Regions from separate parts of the Priestia aryabhattai genome, predicted to be linked through region 1. Evidence: riboswitches for the same ligand, from Rfam matches in the RefSeq annotation. Region 1 holds a riboswitch; each other region holds the start of a gene.
What was found. A riboswitch is a leader RNA that binds a small molecule or an ion and turns the genes downstream of it on or off. The one in region 1 is predicted to bind cobalamin.
Positions count from the first base shown of each region.

Region 1 (5,305 bases):
GCATTTTTAGACGCTTCTTCGGCAAAAGGATGACTTGCATCAACAATAGCTTTTACACCATGTTCGTTTATAAAATCCGTCATATCTTCTTTTGTGAGACGTCCAATTTTCACTTTCACTTCTGCTCGCTGTAATTCGATTGCTGCATTGTCGGTTACAACCGTTGCCGTAACGTCATAACCTGCTTTTTTCACTTGCACGGCTAATGCACGTGCATCGCTAGTTCCAGCTAACAATAAAATCATTTTAGCTCGCCGACCTTATCTTCATGGTGATCGTGGTGATCGTGGTGATGGTGTCCGTGATCATGGTCATGATCGTGATGATGATGGTGATCAATATGCTCCATAATGCCGAGGCGATATTGACACGTATCGCAGTTCATTTTCACTTCACCTTCTAATCCTTCTTCAGCACGTTCTTTTAAAATTGTCTGCAGTTTTGGATGAAAACCGAAATAGCCGGCTAGCTTAAACTCAATGTCTTCATGCTGCAATTTATAATGCTTAACCATTTCTTCTAAACGCTTAATTAATACGCCTGTAAATAAGAAATACGGAAGAATCACCACTTTTTTAGCGCCTAATTTCAAACATCGCTCCACTCCTTCATCAATCAATGGAGCGGTCACGCCCATAAAAGAAGTTTCAACGATTTTATAGTTTGTTTTTTCCCAAAGAAGGCGCGTAATTTTATATAAATCACTGTTTGCATCAGGATCACTTCCTCCTCGTCCTAAGACAATAACAGCCGTGTCTTCAGCTGGAGTTTCTAAATTCTCTCCTGATTCTTGTAATCTCGTTTTTAAAATTTCAAGAGCTTCTTCATGAACGCCAATGGGACGCCCGTATACGAAGTTTACATGTGGATATTTTTCCTTGGCCTCATCTATAGCCGCCGGAATATGTATTTTAGAATGACCAGCAGGCAAGAGCATAATCGGAATCACAACTACATCTTGTGCTCCTTTTGCCACACACGTGTCAATTCCTTGACTTACATTCGGACGTTCAAACTCCAGAAAACACGTTTCTACTAAAATAGATGCGTCCCAATCATGCTTCATAGTAGAAATAAACTCGCGAATTTGATCGTTCCCTTCAGGATCTCTGCTTCCATGACCTACAAATAAAACTGATTTCATATAATGTCCTCCCATTTCTTAATCTCCGCACGGAGCTGGTTCTACTTTTATTTTTGGTGTTATATCTTGATAGTCGAAACCATAGACGTTCTTCACACGCTTAAAGAATTTATGAAACCGCTCATTAGGATGACCTTTTTCTTTATATTCATGGATAATATTCTCCACTATTTCAACAATGTCATCGGGCGCTATGCCTTCCGCTACAATTTGACCTGAATGCGCATTGCGTCCAACCGTTTTAGCTCCTAAAAATAAGTCAAACGCACCTTTTCTATAGACAATGCCGATATCTTCTTGAACAGCACCGTAACAAGCCATACCGCATCCATTAATACCAAGCTTCAGCTCTTTTGGCATGTCCATTCCCCCCAGGCGTTTTTGTAATTCTTCCGTATGTGGAATGGCATCGCTTTTTTCTCCATCGCAAAAATCACACGCTTTGATTGTGAACACGTCTCCGACCGGAGATAATAAAAAGGAAGCTGCTTGGAGCTTTTCAATGATCATATCTGGATGAGCCGTTGGAATTTGCAGTTTGATTTGATGGTCAGGTGTATACTCCATCGTACCTTTTTCACCAACAACTTCTGCTAGTGTGGTCATTTGAACAGGCGTGAATTTCTTATTTGCAAGTCCTGGACTAACTGCTACTTCAAAAATAGACTCGATTGGCTGGTGTACGACCGCAGAAGTGGATTCACCTAAAATTGCTTGAAGCGCTTCTTCTGCAAGGGCTCGTGAAGCTGCTGTTTCTTCTCTTGTGTTCTGAACTGCTTCAATAGCTGAAGCTGATTGCTTTACAGCCTCCTCTTGATCAAGAGCCCATGGTTCTGCTTCTTTTCGAAGTCGCTGATGAGGTCTTAGCGGCTGCTCTGTTTGGTTGAGGGTATATTTCCGCTGATACCCGCGCGGTGTAATCATTAAATCGTCGTAAAAGAATGTAGAGGAATTTCCAACAACAACGGTAGTCAGCATGCCGATTTCATGATTTAACATATCTTTTAAATTGGTCATTACGACTTCTTCACGGTCACGATAAGCGCTTTTCACAAGACCAACAGGCGTATCAGGGGAACGGTATTTTAATAGAATCCTTTGCGCTTCAACAATTTGCCTTGTTCGTCTTCCGCTTTTCGGATTATAAAAAGCCACTACAAAATCTGCTTGTGCAGCTGCTTCAATTCGTTTTTCGATTAGCTCCCAAGGCGTAAGATGATCACTTAAACTAATCGTACAGGCATCATGCATTACGGGTGCACCAAGGAGAGATGCACATGAATTAATGGCCGAAATGCCAGGAATTACTTCCAGCTCTACGCCCGTTTCCTTTTTCCAGCCCTTTTCAATCAACACTTCATACACAAGTCCAGCCATTCCGTATACTCCTGCATCTCCGCTTGAAATAACCGCCACGGTTTTCCCTGCTTCAGCTTGCTTTACAGCTTCTTGTGCACGGCTTACTTCTTCGGTCATTCCTGTACTGATAATTTGCTGATTCGTTAACAGTCCTTGAATTAATTCCACATAGGTTTTATAACCGATGATCATATCACTTTCTTGAATGGCTTCTCTTGCTCGCTGTGTAATATGTTCAAAGCTTCCTGGACCGAATCCAATAACTAACAGTTTACCTTTCATGCTAGCTCCTCCTTTATGCGTTACTTTTTACTTTGTCAATTCCTTCTATGGAGTCACTGTTTTCTGGAGAAACGAAACCCTTTTGATCATATTCATAAATAAGCGATTCCTTTAAGCTGCAGCCACCTGCTAAATGCTCTTCGACAATCCGGTGAGCCACTTTTTCAGTGACCTGCTTGTACCAGTCTCCCGAAGGATATACGATAGCTACAGGAGCATCTTTGCATCGTCCGTTACAGCGCGTACGCGTTGTATGAACCGCTTCATCTAAGTTCAGTTCCCCCACTTTATTACGAATAGCTTGCGTGGCTTCTTCTCCACCTTTTCTCATACAGCTACTTCCATTACAAATCAACACGTGATGTTTTGTTCCATTTAAGTTCCACGTCGTCACACTCATTCGCTCCTTTACTAAAAAAAAGCGCCTCTATCAATGATAGAGGCGCAGAAAAATTCAAACTAAGTTTTTGCACTTCCACCTATATCCCGTAGGGTAAGCTTAGCATTAGAAAAAGGCTGGTTTCCTGACTTCGATTCATCACTTGATTGCGCCTTCCCGAATACAGTGGCAAATGCAATCAGCTCCTCTTCACAGTGGCGGGTACGCGCTGGCTTCACACCAGACTTCCCATTTAACGCAATGTAAATATTACGCACCTTTTTTTTGCACGATATGCAGTTTTATGCTACGAGAAAAACCCGCTTCGCTAATATGCGAGCGGGTAAAACGTCAGAATAAAAGTGTACACGAATGCCACTTTAAGCCAACGTTTCCCTTCCCGCTCCCCGGAGAAATAGAAACTTCACAATAAAGACAGGTCTCCTGACTTGTGTATCATTCTACTTGAGAACCTTCCCGTGATTTTTTCACAGTGGTTATACTCGTTCGTCCACACTTACAGTTGCGGGGGCAGTACTGGTCTTTCACCAGTTTCCCTATTAAGCCTTCTTGGCACCTTTACTGTTGCTGTTTGATATATATGAACCTTTTAAACTATCAGAATAATAGAAGTAACTACCATATCATAGCGTACATTTTTTTTTATTTCAACTCTATTCTTTTCGTAAGATACAAGAGGCTATAAAAAAACAAGAGCAAAAAATCAGCTCTTGTTTTTCTACTATATAGCTACCAATGTTAAATGAGGATCATTATAATACACGACTTCTGAAAGAACTTTACAGCCATTTGTTTTTGCAAAAGCTTCTCTCGCCTGCTTTTCAGTTTCAAATTCAAACATTTTCATTTCTTTTCCAGCATACACCGTCAGTACCCACATGAAAAGATTCGCCTCCGATTATTGTAGTGATCGCTATATCCACATTATGACGAAACCATTTCCTTTTGAAAACCCATTCTACAAAACTTGTCATAAGAAAATTTTAAAAATTTAAAAACATTTTAACTCCTGGAAATGAACAAAATGTACAAAAGATCTAAGCAGTATTATACCTTTTTAAAAAAGGCGCTTTCTTAATCAACTGGTGCTTCACCAGTAAAAATATGTATAGTATCTATAAAAAAAGAAGCCGGCTATCCGGCTTCTTTTTAGGAAAGAACAGACATAATAACCCCGTCCTGCTCTTTGTTTTGCATAAAAATACATTAACTAAATATTCACCTCTTAAAGCTGAACCATATTTGACTGAATATAGTGATAAAGAAGCTTATACGTATGATTTAATGAATCTTGATGCGTTCTCTCAAACGCATGAGAAGAATCAATTCCTGGACCAATTAAGCCGTGTACGATGTCATGTCCAGCACGAATAGCAGCAGAAGCATCTGATCCGTAAAACGGATAAATATCTAATTTGTACTGAATATCATGCTGCTTGGCTAACTCCACCAAATGTTTTCTCAAACCGTAATGATATGGGCCGCTTGAATCTTTTACACAAATAGACACGGTGTATTCATCGGTAGATTGCCCATCACCCATAGCACCCATATCAACCGCTAAGTATTCTACTGTTTGAGGCGTAATGTTCGAATTTCCTCCGTATCCAATTTCTTCATTATTGGAAATGAGAAAGTGCGTGGTGTATGGCAGTTCTATTTGTTCTTCTTGAATCGTTTTAATGAGCTGAAGCAATAAAGCTACGCTTGCTTTATCATCAAGATGACGGGATTTAACAAAACCGCTTTTTGTTATTTCTACACGAGGATTAAACGAAACAAAATCGCCGACTTCAATTCCAAGGCTGAGAACATCTTCTGCACTATGTACTTTTTCATCCAGTCGAATTTCTATATTTTCTTGATTTCGCTCAGCTTTTCCTGCATCTTTATACACATGGACAGATGTTTGATGCATAAGGATGGTTCCTGTAAATACTTCTCCTGATGAAATTTCAATTTCACAATATTCTCCTTCAATGGAATTGTAGCGAAATCCTCCAATTAAGTCGATTTTCAGACGCCCACTCGGTTTGATTTCTTTTACCATGGCACCTAATGTATCGACATGAGCCGTCAGCATGCGGTGATGATCAGTATCTTTACCGGGAATTGTAGCG
Region 1 is NZ_JAMBOQ010000002.1:801,491-806,795, reverse strand. Features, by position in the region: gene cobK (precorrin-6A reductase) at 1-245, opposite strand, end outside; gene M3225_RS11005 (sirohydrochlorin chelatase) at 242-1,144, opposite strand; gene cobJ (precorrin-3B C(17)-methyltransferase) at 1,163-2,785, opposite strand; gene M3225_RS10995 ((2Fe-2S) ferredoxin domain-containing protein) at 2,799-3,179, opposite strand; cobalamin riboswitch at 3,283-3,461, opposite strand; cobalamin riboswitch at 3,582-3,760, opposite strand; gene M3225_RS10990 (hypothetical protein) at 3,907-4,065, opposite strand; gene M3225_RS10985 (M42 family metallopeptidase) at 4,411-5,305, opposite strand, start outside.

Region 2 (5,305 bases), 300 kb from region 1:
GGTATAAACATGCAATTTAAGTTTAAAAAAACAAACAATTAGGAGTGTGGAAAATGGGTTTTTTAGATAAATTATTTGATAAATCAAGTGATCAGCAACAGGTTGGAAAAGATTTTTATGAAGCAATTAAAAACCGACGTTCTATTTATGCAATTGATAAAAATGTAAAAATATCAGAAGAAAAAATTGAAGAAATTATTAACTTTGCGGTGAAACATACCCCTTCATCATTTAATTCTCAAAGCGCACGCGTAGTCGTTTTATTTGGCGAACAGCATGATAAAGTATGGGGTATTACGAGAGAAACGCTTCGTGAAATTGTGCCAGCTGAAAATTTTGCAGATACGGATCAAAAAATGAACTTATTCGGAAGCGGCTATGGAACAGTTCTTTTCTTTGAAGATCAAGAAGTAATTGAAGGGTTGCAAAAACAATTCGCATCTTATAGCGAAAATTTCCCAGTTTGGTCTAACCAATCATCAGGTATGCTGCAGCATGTAATCTGGACAGCACTTGAGCTGGAAGGCCTAGGAGCAACTTTACAACATTACAATCCATTGATTGACGATGAAGTAAAAGCAGCTTGGCATATTCCAAGTTCATGGAAGCTGATTGCCCAAATGCCATTTGGTAATCCTGTGGCACCGGCGGGAGAAAAAGAGTTTCAAGCGCTAAGTGAACGTGTAAAAGTATTTAAATAATCACAAAAAAAGCTTGGGATTTTCTAATTTCAAGCTTTTTTTTACGAAGAATAGTTTGAATATTCTTTTATGTTTAACCTAAGAAAAATGCGGTTAAATAAGGGGAGTAGTCCTCAAATCTTCTGTGGAATTTATGCGTTATACATAAACAATTCAATGATGTTTTGCAAAAAAATAAAGTTTTTAACTTGGTTTTTTAGAGAATATTTGTTAACATATCCACTTGTGAGGTCTTAGTAAGAGGAGGATGATGTAAAGAATCCCATATCGGACGCAAGGGCGTTAGGTATGTGGAGTGGGAATTTTAAAGGAGGATTTTATGTCTGATCAAGGAAAGTTTAAAAAATCAATATCGTTACTTGACCTAACGTTAATTGGGATGGGAGCTATTTTTGGTTCCGCCTGGTTATTTGCGGTTAGTAACGTAGCGTCAAAGGCTGGTCCAGCCGGAAGTTTTTCGTGGCTGATTGGCGGAGTCATTATTTTACTTATCGGTTTAGTGTATGCTGAACTTGGAGCAGCGCTGCCGCGTACCGGTGGAATTATCCGTTATCCAGTTTACTCACATGGTCACTTAGTGGGTTACTTAATTTCATTCATTACCATTATTGCTTACACTAGTTTGATTGCCATCGAGGTAACGGCTGTACGTCAGTATGTTGCTTTTTGGCTTCCTGGTCTAACTAAACATGGTTCTGAATCGCCTACTACAATTGGCTGGTTATTTCAGTTCGCGTTGTTAACGCTATTTTTTATCATTAACTACGTAAGTGTAAAAGCATTTGCTAAGTCAAATGTCATTATATCTGTGTTCAAATATGCGGTTCCTCTTACAATTATCGTCGTGTTAGCTTATCACTTCAAATCAGCTAACTTTACAACTGGCGATTTTGCTCCGTTTGGTTTTAATGGTATTCAAGCAGCCATTTCAACAGGTGGCGTTATGTTTGCCTACCTAGGACTTCACCCTATTGTTTCTGTAGCCAGTGAAGTTAAAAATCCGCAGCGTAATATTCCAATCGCGCTAATTATCTGTATTGTACTTTCAGCGATTATTTACACAGCACTGCAAGTATTGTTCATTGGTAACATTCCGTCTGATATGCTATCAGGAGGATGGGGAACAATTCAAGAGCAATTCTCTTTACCATTTAAAGATATTGCACTTATTCTAGGCCTTGGCTGGTTAGTAACGCTTGTTATTTTTGATGCTATTTTATCACCAGGCGGTAACGGGAACATCTTTATGAATACAACTTCTCGTCTAGTTTATGCTTGGTCTCGTAATGGAACACTATTTAAACGTTTCTCAAAAGTAGATAAGAAAACAGGAATTCCACGTGCGTCACTATGGCTATCATTTGGAATGTCTGTATTCTGGACACTGCCATTTCCTTCGTGGGAAGCACTAGTAAACGTATGTTCAGTAGCACTTATTCTGTCTTATGCTATTGCGCCAATTTCAGCTGCTGCATTCAGAGTAAATGCAAAAGACCTTAAAAAGCCTTTTAAATTAAAAGGTATGAGTGTTATTGCTCCTGTTTCATTTATCTTCTGTTCCTACATCGTGTATTGGTCAGGGTGGACGACAATTTCTTGGCTTCTAGGATCACAGCTTCTAATGGTCGTTATCTACGTAGCGTTTAAAAAATACGTACCAACTGACGTTGTAAAATTTGCACAGCAGCTTAAATCTGCGTGGTGGCTAGTTGCTTATTATATTATTATGCTTGTTATCTCTTACCTAGGTTCATTTGGTGGAGGACAAGGTGTGCTAAGCAACCCACTTGACTTAATTTTAATTGCTCTCGTTTCCCTCGGTATTTTCTACTGGGCGAAATATACAGGTTTACCAAAAGCAGTTATCGATACAGATGACTAATAAAAAACACGGCATGAATTCATGCCGTGTTTTTTCGTTTATATAGGCGTGTACTCTATTTATTTATCAAACAGCCATGTTTTTAAAATAGCAGCATACTCACGAAAGTAGGCTTGAAGTTTAATTGAGTTAGGTGTTTTTGCACCTAAAGGATATATGTGAAAGCCTTGACGCTTGGCAATAATAGAGGAGCGAAATAAATGAAAATCACTGCTAACAAGCACTACTTTTTTATTTTGAATATCGACTTTCTTTTTAGTGAAAGTAAAATTCTCAAAAGTAGAAGTTGACTGGTCTTCTTTTATAATTCGATCCTTTTCAATTCCTTCTTTTCGTAGAAAACGATAGGCTGCTTCTGCTTCAGAGATTTCTTCATCGGATCCTTTTCCACCCGTTACGATGACTTTTGTTTGTTTATGTGTTTGTAAATAAGATAAAGCCGTCTTTACTCGTTCTTTTAAACTAGGAGACATTTGATCTCCATCTACTTTAGAACCTAAAATGAGCACGTAATCTGCTTTTTGTGGAACAGGCTTGTGAGCTATTTGATACATAAAAAAAGATATGATTGCTATATAAAGAACAAGCAAACTAATAAAGATATAAATTATTTTTTTCTTCAACTGTGAGCACCTTCCTAGCTATTACATAAGATGTTTGGAAAATAATTGTTATTATAGCATACGAGATCCAAATAAGTATAAACACAGTAATATATAATAATAGAAGAAAATTGTTATTGTGAATGGTTATAAAATTCGTTACAATAAAGAATAAATGATTTTAAAAGTGCCTCTAAGGAGGATAATAGGGAAATCGGTGTAAATCCGGTGCAGCCCCCGCTACTGTAAATGTGGATGAACCTGCAAAGACCCACTAGTTAAACTAGGAAGGGAGCAGAAGTAAAATGAAGCATAAGCCAGGAGACCTGCTTTTAAAAACCCCTTATTTTTCGGTGGGAGAAATAAGTCAAGACAATGTGTTAATGAGCGCATGACCAAACCTTGACTTTTACAGTTAAGGTTTTTTTATGTGATAGGGAGTGGATAAAGTGAAAAAAGGAAAACCTCTTATGATTCAAGGAACGCACTCAGACGCTGGAAAAAGCATGATTGCTACAGCATTTTGCCGCATTTTTAAAGAAGACGGCTATCAAACTGCACCGTTTAAATCGCAAAATATGGCGCTCAATTCATACATTACAATGGATGGAAAAGAAATTGGCAGAGCGCAAGGAATTCAAGCAGAAGCGGCTGGAGTAGAAGCAACAACCAATATGAACCCTATTTTAATTAAACCAACTCGTGATCATGAATCTCAAATTGTCGTTCATGGAAAGCCGCTTCGTAATATGTTTGCTTTTCAGTATCGGCAAGAATTTTTTAATGAAGGTTTGAACGTTATCACAGAGGCTTATAAAGAGCTTGCAAATCATTATGATCGAATTGTGATTGAAGGTGCTGGAAGTCCTGCTGAAGTGAATTTAAACGATCGGGAACTCGTGAATATGCGCGTAGCAAAGATAGCCGAAGCCCCTGTTGTGTTAGTAGGAGATATTGATAAAGGAGGGGTTTTTGCAAGCTTAGTGGGTACTCTTCAATTGCTTCCAGATGAACACAAGTCTAGAGTTATCGGGGTGTTAATCAATAAATTCCGAGGAGACTTAGAGCTTTTAAAACCGGGGTTGAAGTGGTTTGAAGAATACACAGGTGTTCCGGTACTAGGAGTTATTCCTTATATGCACGACGTGGAAATTGACGCTGAAGATTCGTTATCACTCAGAAATTACTCAACGCTTGTGAATCCGTTAAAAGAAATCGATATTGCGGTTATCTCGTATCCACGCATCTCAAATTTTACAGACATCGACCCTCTAAGCTTAGAAGAAGACTGTCATGTGAGACTTGTAACCAAGCCGTCACAATTAGGTACGCCTGATTTAATTGTTTTACCAGGAAGTAAAAATACGATTGAAGATGCGCAGTTTTTACAAGAAAGCGGCCTGGGTCTAGCAATTAATCAAGTCTTGAACACAACGAACGTTCACGTTATTGGCATCTGCGGAGGATATCAAATGTTAGGTGAGACGATTACAGATCCCGATGCAGTAGAGTCCCGAATTGAATCTATTAAAGGGCTGGGTTTGCTTCCGGTGGAAACCATTATGACTACCAGCAAAAAAACAGAAAGAGTTTCTGGATACGTTCAGCTAGAGAGTGAAAAAGTTTCGATTGAAGGCTACGAAATTCATATGGGAAAGACGGTTTCTAAGAGCATGACGGAGGCTTTTGCAGTGGTCGATGATGAAAAAGAAGGAACGGTTAAAGAAAACGTCATTGGTACGTATGTTCATGATGTCTTTCATAATGATACTTTGCGCAGAGCTTTGCTTAATCAAATTCGTAAACATAAAAAATTGCCGCCCATTACGGATACATTTAACAGCCGCCTGCAAAAAGATGAGTCTTTTTCAAAAGCAGCGGCGTATGTGCGAGAAGCTATAGATATGGAAAAGCTGTATCATTTAATAGACAACTATAAAAGCCCGGAGCAAGCACAAAAAGTATAGCTTGCAGAGGCTTTCACTTGTTTTTTTACCAGAATTTTTAGTACGCTATTCTATGTTGTCTAGTTCAACAGTCTAGCACTCATAACAAATAAAAGATGATTGTTTCCAACTCTATGTATGGTGGAAACATGGTTTATGGACAGGAAAATGAAT
Region 2 is NZ_JAMBOQ010000002.1:506,122-511,426, forward strand. Features, by position in the region: gene M3225_RS09470 (nitroreductase family protein) at 54-701, shown strand; gene M3225_RS09475 (APC family permease) at 1,021-2,583, shown strand; gene M3225_RS09480 (YdcF family protein) at 2,643-3,206, opposite strand; cobalamin riboswitch at 3,354-3,533, shown strand; gene M3225_RS09485 (cobyric acid synthase) at 3,626-5,152, shown strand.
Region 2: linked by a shared signal. The riboswitch ahead of M3225_RS09485 (cobyric acid synthase) and the one ahead of M3225_RS10995 ((2Fe-2S) ferredoxin domain-containing protein) in region 1 are both predicted to bind cobalamin.

Region 3 (5,305 bases), 760 kb from region 1:
CTGCAGATCCATAGAATGAAAACAGAGCAATCAATAGCTCTGACACTGCTGCTAGTAAGTGCGTATATTCATATGACACACCAAATGTACTGAGCGATAATCCGATAAATAAGAAATCAATTAACACAAAAATAATAAATAATACTTTATGAGTGCCCATTGCTCCGACTGTCATAAAAACGCTGAAGATAAAGTAGCCTACAAAAGCAAATGCGAGCTGCTTCGGATCCGCTGCTTTTGCTAGCGCTTCCCCAAATGCTCCAAGCTGAATAAGCCATGTCATGGCTACACCTAACCAAAATAACCCGAAGGCACCAAAAGCAGTTGCGCCAAAGGTATTATTATGTTTGAAATCTTGAATAGACGCGATTAACTGTCCTATTCCGCCTAAAAAAATCGCCCATGGCAATACCAATGAAACACCATCGGTTACCCCAAGCTTTTGAAACGATGCAACGAGTGTCACCATGGCAAGTCCGAATAGGCCTAGCGCTGATGGATCAGCTGTTACAATTTTAACGTGCTGTGTGCTGTTGTTACTCATGTTGTACCTCCCTGATTTTAAAAACACTTTAAAAAGATACAAAAATGTACGGGAAGTGTCAATGGATATTTCTGGGCTTTTAAAACCCTATAAAAACAAGCAGTGTAGCCTCTACACTGCTTGTTTTTTGATTCCTTACGATTGAACGTTTTGCAATAAATTTTGTCTTGTTTGCTTTGCTGAAGCAACCATGACTTTTAAGGCTTCGACCGTCTCACTGATTCCTCTTGTTTTAAGGCCGCAGTCGGGATTAATCCAAAACAATGTAGGATCAAGGACCTGCAAGGCGCGGTCGATGTTTCGCGTCAGCTCTTCAAGCTTTGGTATGCGCGGACTGTGGATATCGTACACGCCAAGTCCGATTCCTTGATTGTACGTATGTTCTTCAAACGCATAAATTAATTCACCGTGGCTTTTAGACGTTTCAATGGAAATCACGTCGGCATCAAGCGCTTTGATGGCATCGATAATCTCTTCGAATTCTGAATAGCACATATGCGTATGAATTTGCGTATCATTTTGCACGGATACCGTGGCTAGCTTGAACGCATACACCGCGGCGTTCAAGTAGTTTTCCCAGTTTTCTCGTTTTAACGGCAGTCCTTCACGAAGCGCCGGTTCATCCACTTGAATCATCGAGATGCCTTGACTTTCCAGTGCTTCCACTTCTTTTCTAAGAGCAAGCGCAATTTGATTTGCCACGTCGTAGCGCGAGATATCATCACGCACAAACGACCAGTTTAAAATCGTAATTGGACCCGTCAGCATTCCTTTAACCGGCTTATTTGTTAGAGATTGCGCATAGACCGTTTCTTTTATCGTCATCGCCTGCTGATAGAATACATCTCCGTATATAAGCGGCGGCTTTACGCAGCGAGAACCGTATGATTGCACCCAGCCAAACTTAGTAAACTGAAAGCCTCCTAATTTTTCACCGAAGTACTCAACCATGTCCGTTCGTTCAAACTCTCCGTGCACAAGCACATCTAAGCCGATGTCTTCTTGAATTTCAATCCATTTTTTTATTTCATCGTTAATGTACGCTTCATACGCTTCATTGCTTAACTCACCTTTCCGCCACTTCATACGCTCGCGTCGCACTTCTTTTGTTTGCGGGAAGCTTCCAATTGTTGTGGTTGGAAGAAGCGGCAGTTGAAAAGCCTCTTTTTGAACGCGCTGACGTACGTCAAACGGTGCTTGACGCTCCGCTTTATAGCTGAGTTGCTTCAGCGCTTCTTGCACGTCCTGATGATTTCGGAAAGATGATTGATTTAATGCTTGAATGGCCTGTTTGCTTACATTTATCTCTTCTTGTATTGTTTCTTTTCCTTGCTGCACCGCTTTTGTTAACAGCGTGATTTCCTTCAGCTTTTCATCTGCAAAGGATAGAGCGTTCTTTAAAATTGGATCAATGGTTTCTTCGCTTTTCACCGTGACAGGAACATGTAATAGACTCGATGAAGGCTGTAGGATCAAACGGTCTTTTGATACTACTTCTTCAATTTCACTAAGCGTTAAAATCTGTTCGTCCAAATTTTCACGCCAAATGTTTCGTCCGTCAATAACTCCTGCCGCAAGCACTTTATCAGTTGGAAAACCATATTTATTAAGCGCAGTGAGATTTTCTCCGCGGTCATGTACAAAGTCTAAACCAATTCCTTGAACAGGAAGAGACACAACTTCTTTGTAGTAATCAACGCTGTCAAAATACGTTTGCAAAATAACCTTTACGTTCGGTGCCGCTTCATTCAAAGATTGATAGACTTCTTTGTACAACGCCAGGTCTTCTTTTGATAGCGTTGTAGATAAAATCGGCTCATCCATCTGTACCCACTCGACGCCTTCTGCCTGTAGCTCAGCTAAAATAGTCGCATAAAGAGGAACAAATTGTTCAACTATTTTTTCAAACTCACTTTCTTTATACCCTTTCGACAGCTTCACAAATGTCACTGGCCCTAAAATAACGGGCTTTCCTTTGATATTTAGCTTTTGTTTTGCTTCTTTGTAGAATTGAAGCGGGCGATTTTCTACAAGAGCAGGCTTTGCTTCGTCAAGCTCTGGTACGATATAGTGATAATTTGTGTTAAACCATTTTGTCATCGTAGATGCTACTGCACCTTTTGTACCTCGCGCTATGTCAAAATACGTTTCAAGCGATACCGGCCCTCCGTCATAATTGAAACGTTTTGGCACCAAACCAAACATAACCGCTGTATCTAACACGTGATCGTATAAGCTAAAATCGCCGACTGGAATCAATTCAATTCCTGCGTCACGCTGTTTTTTAAGATGTTCAAGGCGAAGAGCTTCAATTTCTTGCAAAAATACATCTTTCTCCAGCTTTCCTGCCCAAAACTGCTCAAGCGCTTTTTTCCATTCTCGTTTTTCACCAATTCTTGGATAACCTAAGTTTGAACTTTTTACACTGCTCATTTTTTCCACTCCCTGTAGTTTCTTTTTTTCCGCTAAACTAAAAAATCTCTCTTTTCGAAATGAAAAGAGAGATGATACGCATCGTTAACTAGAGTTGAGATAGCCTGTTTTTCTCAACACGTATTCCTCACTCCTCTCTATATCCCGTAGAGCTTAAGTGCATACAACAGGCAGGTCTCCTGACTTAGGTTCATCGCTTCCTATCCCTTCCCATTTCAGAATGAAACAGTGGTTAATAAGTTGCTCCCCATTACAGTGGCGGGACCGCGCCGGATTTTCACCGGTCTTCCCTTTTAAGCTGCGTACATTCGTTACACAGCACCTGATGCATTTTTATAAAATTGTTACATTCAAAACAGGATTACATAAAATAAAAAGCCTCTCTATTCGTAATAGAGAGGCATAGTATCTATGAAATCCTCTCTTATTTGTCAAAGCTATACGCTTTGCAGGATTTAGCACCTTTTTAACAGGATCGTTAAATGGTTGCCGGGCTTCATAGGGCCAGTCCCTCCGCCTCTCTCAATAAGAGTTTTAATTTTTTATAATGTTTTGAATGTAGAGTTATCTTAACACCTTAGATTTACATTGTCAAAAGAAATTTCAAAAAAATCAGTTTTCAGGAGGTGCTGACGCTAATTTTTGCCTTAACATTTTGTAATCATCTTTTCGATGTGTTTCAATTAAGTCTTTTGCTCCTTGATGGTATCCTGATGAGTAAATGTACTCTACCGCTGTTTCAATAAGTTTTCTCTTTTCCTCGGCACACTCCCGGTCCATTAAAGGGAACAGTCTACCTAAAAGGTCATTTAAATCTTCTTTAATAAAACGATCAAGTCCTTCTTTCATCTTTTCGTTTGCCATTATAGCTCCTCCATTTGCTGTGTATGTTCTAAGCCTCTATAAACAGGTATTTCACTGTAAATTTTCAGATAAAGTTAAGTCGTTAAACAGTATATCAAGTGAATGTTTTGCTTCAATTACATATGTAATACAAATATATGACAAATAAAGAGGATATATCATCATTCATTATCTATTATAATGTTTGACTGAGCCTTCTGCTACAAGGTTTCTTTAAGAATTATGTAGAATATGCCAAAAGTCTTACTGTAAATCATAGAAAGACTTTAAAAAAAAGATACCTTTATCGTATCTATGAATCATTCACATTACGTAAAAAAAGAATCCTTTGCTGAGATAGCAAAGGATTCTTACATTTAAAACGTTTACGACAATTAGACGTATTTATTACGCTCAACCGGACTCAAAGAATTTCTTTCAGAGCGAGCTGCCATGTCCGTTTCAATTTGCTCTAGGCTCCGTCCTTTTGTTTCGACAACTACAAAACGTATGAAGAATAATCCGAGAATACAAATGATCCCGAAAGTTGAAAAGATAACGCCTAAGCTAAACTGATCAGCTAAAATAGGGAACACAAGCCCAACTGCCAGTGACCCCGTCCAGTTAAAGGCAGACGAAATCCCAGCACCGATTCCGCGTACAGAAAGCGGGAAAATTTCCCCTACAATGATCCAAGTAAGCGGCGCCCAAGAAAACGCATAGCAAAGGATGAAGCAGCAAAGTGCAATTAGCGTAACCCAGTTAACTACGGCTTCATTAACACCTACTGCTCCAAGAATAGCCGGTGTAAAAAAGGAAAGGGCCATTCCCGCTCCGCCAACCGTAAGAATGGTACGGCGGTTGTATTTATCAACAAACTGCAGAAAAATAAGTGTTGTCACGACGAAGATTACCCCAACAATGACCGTAAAACCAGCTGCTACCTGCGGGGCTAAACCCACTTGACGGGCAATGCTTGTCGCATAATAAACAATCGAGTTTGCGCCTTGAATCTGTTGAAAAGTTGCCATTCCGACGCCAATAATTAAAGCTAAACGAAATTTTTTATGAAACAGCTGTTTGATGCCTGATTCTTCATGCACAGCTACGCTTTCAATTTCAGACACTTCAGCTTCCACTTCAGCTGCTGAGGGACGAAGCGTACGCAAAACTTCACGCGCTTTATCTCCCATCCCATTTTTAATTAAGTAGCGAGGTGACTCTGGAAGCTTTATCATACCGATGCATAATACGACCGCAAAAATACCGGCGCTGCCAAGCATTAGTCGCCAGCTGTTTGGAACCGGCTCAAAAATAAAGGCTACGATATAGCTTAATAATAGTCCAATTACAATCATTAATTGGTTCAAACCCGAAAGCTTCCCGCGAATATTAGCAGGTGCGATTTCTGACATATATGCAGGAACTAAAGAAGAAGCCGTTCCTACTGCTGTACCTAAAAAGACGCGAGCAATCGTTAACGTA
Region 3 is NZ_JAMBOQ010000002.1:38,008-43,312, reverse strand. Features, by position in the region: gene M3225_RS06780 (acetate uptake transporter) at 1-544, opposite strand, end outside; gene metE (5-methyltetrahydropteroyltriglutamate--homocysteine S-methyltransferase) at 680-2,977, opposite strand; cobalamin riboswitch at 3,130-3,318, opposite strand; SAM riboswitch class I at 3,399-3,509, opposite strand; gene M3225_RS06770 (hypothetical protein) at 3,590-3,841, opposite strand; gene M3225_RS06765 (sugar porter family MFS transporter) at 4,216-5,305, opposite strand, start outside.
Region 3: linked by a shared signal. The riboswitch ahead of metE (5-methyltetrahydropteroyltriglutamate--homocysteine S-methyltransferase) and the one ahead of M3225_RS10995 ((2Fe-2S) ferredoxin domain-containing protein) in region 1 are both predicted to bind cobalamin.

Region 4 (5,305 bases), on a different contig from region 1:
GCTGTCGCTTTGCATTTTGCTTAATGCTCCAGTGCTGATCAATTAAATAAACGGACTTATAATACCAGTTTGTTGCTGGTGATAAATCTGGTGCCGTCACCGGAATTTTATAATTTTTCTTTTCCTCTGAATAAAACTTACGGAAAATCGGATCAATACTTGCAGTAGAACCGGCGATAATAGATGTTGATGAATTAGGTGCTACAGCCATTAAGTATCCATTTCTTATCCCATTGCTTTGAACTTCGTTACGCAGTTCATTCCACGCCTCGCTTGTGTATTCACGTGTTTCAAAATAAGCGCCTGACTCAAAATCTGAGCCTTTAAATAATGGATATGCGCCTTTTTCTTTAGCTAAGTTCATGCTTGCCTGGACGGTTAAGTAAGAAATTTGTTCATACAATTCATCGCAATATGCTACCGCTTCATCTGTCTCCCATGCTATTTTCTTTAAGGCAAGCAAATGGTTCCAACCAAATGTGCCAAGCCCCACTGCGCGGTACTTTTGATTCGTTAGCTTTGCTTGAAGTACCGGCAAATCATTTAGCTCAATAACATTATCAAGCATGCGTACTTGAATTGGAATTAAACGTTCAAGCACATCTTCAGTTACGGCTCTAGCTAAGTTAATAGAAGAAAGATTACATACGACAAAATCGCCCGGATTCTTTGTAATGATAATTTTTCCGTCTTCCGTAATTTCCTCTGTTACTACCGTTGTACTTTGGTTTTGCGTGATTTCTGTACATAAGTTGCTGCAGTAAATCATGCCCGCGTGGCGGTTTTGATTAGCTCGGTTAACCGTATCACGATAGAACATATAAGGCGTTCCGGTTTCAAGCTGCGAAATCATAATGCGCTTGAAGATTTCAATAGCAGGTACTGTTTCTCTTGAAAGCTGTTCATTATTTACACACTCAGCGTAACGAGTGCGGAACGAACCGCTGCCTTCTTCTTCATCATAAAAATCTTCTAACGAGTAGCCCATCAGCGTACGAACTTCGTGAGGATCGAATAAATGCCAGTCTTCACGTGCTTCTACTTTTTCCATAAACAAATCTGGCAAACATACGCCAGTGAATAAATCATGCGTGCGCTGGCGTTCGTCACCATTGTTCAAACGCGCGTCTAAGAATGAAAAGATGTCTTTATGCCATACGTCTAAATATACGGCAATAGCTCCTTGTCGTTGACCTAGCTGATCGACACTTACAGCCGTATTATTTAGCTGTTTCATCCATGGAATTGTTCCTGATGATACGCCTTTAAAACCTTTTATATCACTTCCTCGGCTTCTAATATGACCGAGGTATACACCAATTCCGCCTCCATTTTTACTAAGTGTGGCCAAATCTGTATTGCTATCGTAAATACCGCGTAAGCTGTCATCAATCGTATCAATAAAGCAGCTAGATAGCTGTCCATAGCTCTTTCCTGCGTTTGAAAGTGTTGGGGTAGCAACCGTCATATATAGACTAGAAAGCGCCCAGTATGCTTCTTTTACTAATGCTGTTCGATTTTCTTTCTTTTCTTGAGACATCAGCGTCATAGCAATGATAAGAAAACGTTCTTGCGGTAGTTCGTATACGCGCTTATCATGCGATGTCGCTAAATAGCGATCTGCTAATGTCAACAATCCAATGTATGTAAATAAACGATCGCGTTCAGGAATAATGACTGAAGCAATTTCATTAATTTCTTCTTCTGTATATGTTTTTAATAGTTGTTTATTATAAATGCCGATTTTTGTTAATTCTTGAATAAGCTGATAAAACGAACCGTACTTCTCTTTTTTATCATAGCCTCGGTTGTCCGCTGCTTTTCGATATAGTTCGTTTAAGTAGACGTCTGCCGCTACGTACGTCCAATCTGGTTCTTCCATTGAAATACGCTCTAGGGCTGCCAAAATTAGTACGTTTGCAACCTTTTCGTCCGTCATATTTTCCTTTACTGTAACAGTTTGAATAACCTTTTCCTCATACAAAGAAAAATCAAGCTGCGTAAATTCTTTTTTTAAACGTTCAATATATGCAGTTAATTCATGTAGAATTGTAGGCTTTAATGTATTCACCATAAATATGGCTCCTCTCTTCACTTCAAAATAAAAAATCGCTCACCGTACCTCGGTGAGCGAATAGAACGAAGATAGAAGAAGACACTAAGTCTTTTCTCAATCCTCGCTCTACCCTCTCACCTCCCGAAGAAGATAAAACGACATAAAAAAGGCAGGTCTCCTGACTTATGCTTCTTTTTACTTTAAGGCCTTCCCATGATGTTTACTCACAGTGGATCTCCTTATTTCATCAGCATTCACAGTTGCGGGGACAGCTTTGGATTTTCACCAAATTCCCTTTTAAGTCTTTTTATCAGACACCTTTTTCACTGGAAAACACAAAATATAGTATTTTATCATCAATTCCAAAACAACATATTGTGTTATGTTATAAACACATTATATAGGACAACTTAGAAAACTATCAACCTATTTTCTAAAATAATTTTGTTTTTTACGATAAAACCCTTCGACTTTTTTCATCAAACTATTCCATCATAACATGTTTTGACACGCTTGATGGAACAATGTGCTCTTTTTAAAAAATTTGTCCTATTTTTCTACTAAACATTGACAACGTCAATAAAAAAAACCGTTTTTCATAAAAAAAACGGTTTTTAATTATTTGTATTCTTTTTCAAATGCTGTGATTTTTTTTATAAACTTTTTATCAATATCGTATCCTATCCCCGGTTTTGCCTTCACCTTTATTACTCCGGCTTCTACCTCTACTTCGGGCTTAATAATATCTTTTTCCCAATAGCGAGACGACGCAGAAATGTCACCTGGTATCGTGAAAGAAGGCAGTGTGGCAAGGGCGATGTTATGAGCTCGTGAAATCCCAGCTTCTAACATTCCTCCCACCCAAAGCCTTACACCGTGCTGGGCGCATAAATCATGAATCTGCTTTGCTACGGACATTCCGCCAACTCGACCGATTTTCACATTGATAATCTTACAGCTTTTTTGTTCGATTGCATGACGTGCATCTTCATAGCTCACAATACTTTCATCTAAGCAAATCGGCGTCTTCATTTGCTTTTGCAATAATCGATGATCAAGGATATCATCAGAACTTAACGGCTGTTCGATCATTATTAAATTCAATTCATCTAGTTTTTTCAATGAATCACTATCGCTTAACGTATAGGCTGAATTAGCATCAGCCATAAGAGGAATGGTTGGAAATTCATCCCGAATTTGTTTTAGTAACTCATAGTCAGCACCTGGCTTAATTTTCACTTTAAAGCGCTTATAGCCATCTTTCATGTAAGTCTTTATTTGTTCTTTCATTATGGAAATATCATTTAAGCCAACTACCACTCCAGCTTCTACAGCAGGCCTTACTCCGCCAATTACTTCAGCTAACGGCTTATTTTGCCGCTTTGCATACAAATCCCATACAGCACAGTCCAAAGCTGCTTTAGCCATGTTGTTTCGCTTTAGAGGTTTGAATAACTTTTGAACATCCTCTGGTTTTTGAACTTGCTGATGAAGAAGCGAAGGAATTAAAAAATCGTCTAACATATGAAAACATGTCTGAATCGTTTCTTCCGTATACCAAGGAGATGAAAAAGCAACGACTTCTCCCCACCCTGTAAATCCTTTTTCATCTTCTACTTCAAGCAAAATCAATTCTCGATCCTGCACCGTACCATAGCTTGTTGAAAAAGGGGAAAGAAGCTTCATGTCAATTTTATAAAGATGTACTTTTTTTATAATCATCGATTAATTCCCTTTCTGTATGAACGATGATAGCTTCCGGCGTATGATTTTATTAGAGGCCGTTCTTGGCAGTTCCTCTACTCGTACGAAATACTTTGGAAGTTTGTACTTTGCTAAAAATTGTTGAATGTGTAAAGATAACTCTTCATCTGAAACATCTTCATTTGTAACAATGCATGCTGCTGGAACTTGTCCCCATTTTTCATCGGCTACTCCTGTTACACCGGCCTCTTTAACAGTGGGATGCTTCAATAAAACATTTTCAATTTCAGCTGGATATACATTTTCTCCACCTGAAATAATGAGGTCCGAACGTCTGTCTAATACATATAGAAAGCCTTCTTCATCCACTTTCCCGATATCTCCTGTATAGAACCAACCTTGTTGAAGGGCTTTTTTAGTAGCTTCAGGTTTGTTTAAATATCCTTTTGTAACATTTGGACCTTTAACAATAATCTCTCCTGCTTCACGTGTTTCATTTCCATTCTCATCTACAATTTTCATTGCACATGGAAATAATGGTTTACCTGCTGATCCAAGTTTTCGCAAACTATCTTCAGGTGAGAGCGTAACGAACTGTGAAGATGTCTCTGTCATTCCATATGTTTGATAAACAGGAATCTCTTTAGTCACACAAGCCTCTAAAATGGTAAGCGGTGCGGGTCCCCCTCCTAAAAGCATACAGCGAAATGTATTTGGATATTTCCGTTCAGCTAATTCATCAAGCATATTGGATAGCATGGAAGTGACAACCGAAATAATCGTTACTCCTTTGTTTTCAATTGCTTCATTCACCGCTCTTGCTTCAAATCGTTCTTCTAAAATAATTTTCATTCCGTAAAAGACACTTCGCATTAAAATAGATAAGCCGCTAATATGAAACAAAGGAACTGCTATAAGCCAACAGTCTTTTTCATTTAATCCTAAATTAAGTGCTGAACCAACGGAACTCCACCAATGATTTCCATATGTCTGTAGCACCCCTTTTGGATTACCTGTTGTTCCAGACGTATACATAATGGTGAACGTCTCCTCGAGATTCCACGTTTTCTGAAAATCCGTTTCTGTTTCTGGAGAACTTTTTAAGGCAGATAAAATAAGCTGAGTGATGGAACTTTGGAATTCTCTAAGTAAAAATGCATCATCCGTAATAAGCAACGACACATCTGCATCTGTTAGCTGATAATTGATTTCTTCATTTGTCAAACGCATGTTGACGAGCAGCACCCGAGCACCAATATAAGAAACCGCATGTAAAATCTCAATAAACTCCAAGCTATTTTTCATGCATAAAGCAATGGTATCACCTTGCTTTACACCGTTAAACGAAAGCTGCTGTGCTACTTTTTGAACACGCTTATGAAGCTCTTGAAAAGTAAGAGACGTTTGCGGTGTTTCTACCGCCACTCGATTTGGCGTCAAATATGCTCTTTGCATAAGCCCATTAGGAATCGTTTGGCTACTCATGGATTTCTCTCCTTTTTATACTGATTAACTAAATCAAATTGAAAAAACAGCCTGATGATA
Region 4 is NZ_JAMBOQ010000001.1:1,253,838-1,259,142, forward strand. Features, by position in the region: gene M3225_RS06480 (ribonucleoside-diphosphate reductase subunit alpha) at 1-2,074, opposite strand, end outside; cobalamin riboswitch at 2,208-2,393, opposite strand; gene menC (o-succinylbenzoate synthase) at 2,675-3,778, opposite strand; gene M3225_RS06490 (o-succinylbenzoate--CoA ligase) at 3,782-5,245, opposite strand.
Region 4: linked by a shared signal. The riboswitch ahead of M3225_RS06480 (ribonucleoside-diphosphate reductase subunit alpha) and the one ahead of M3225_RS10995 ((2Fe-2S) ferredoxin domain-containing protein) in region 1 are both predicted to bind cobalamin.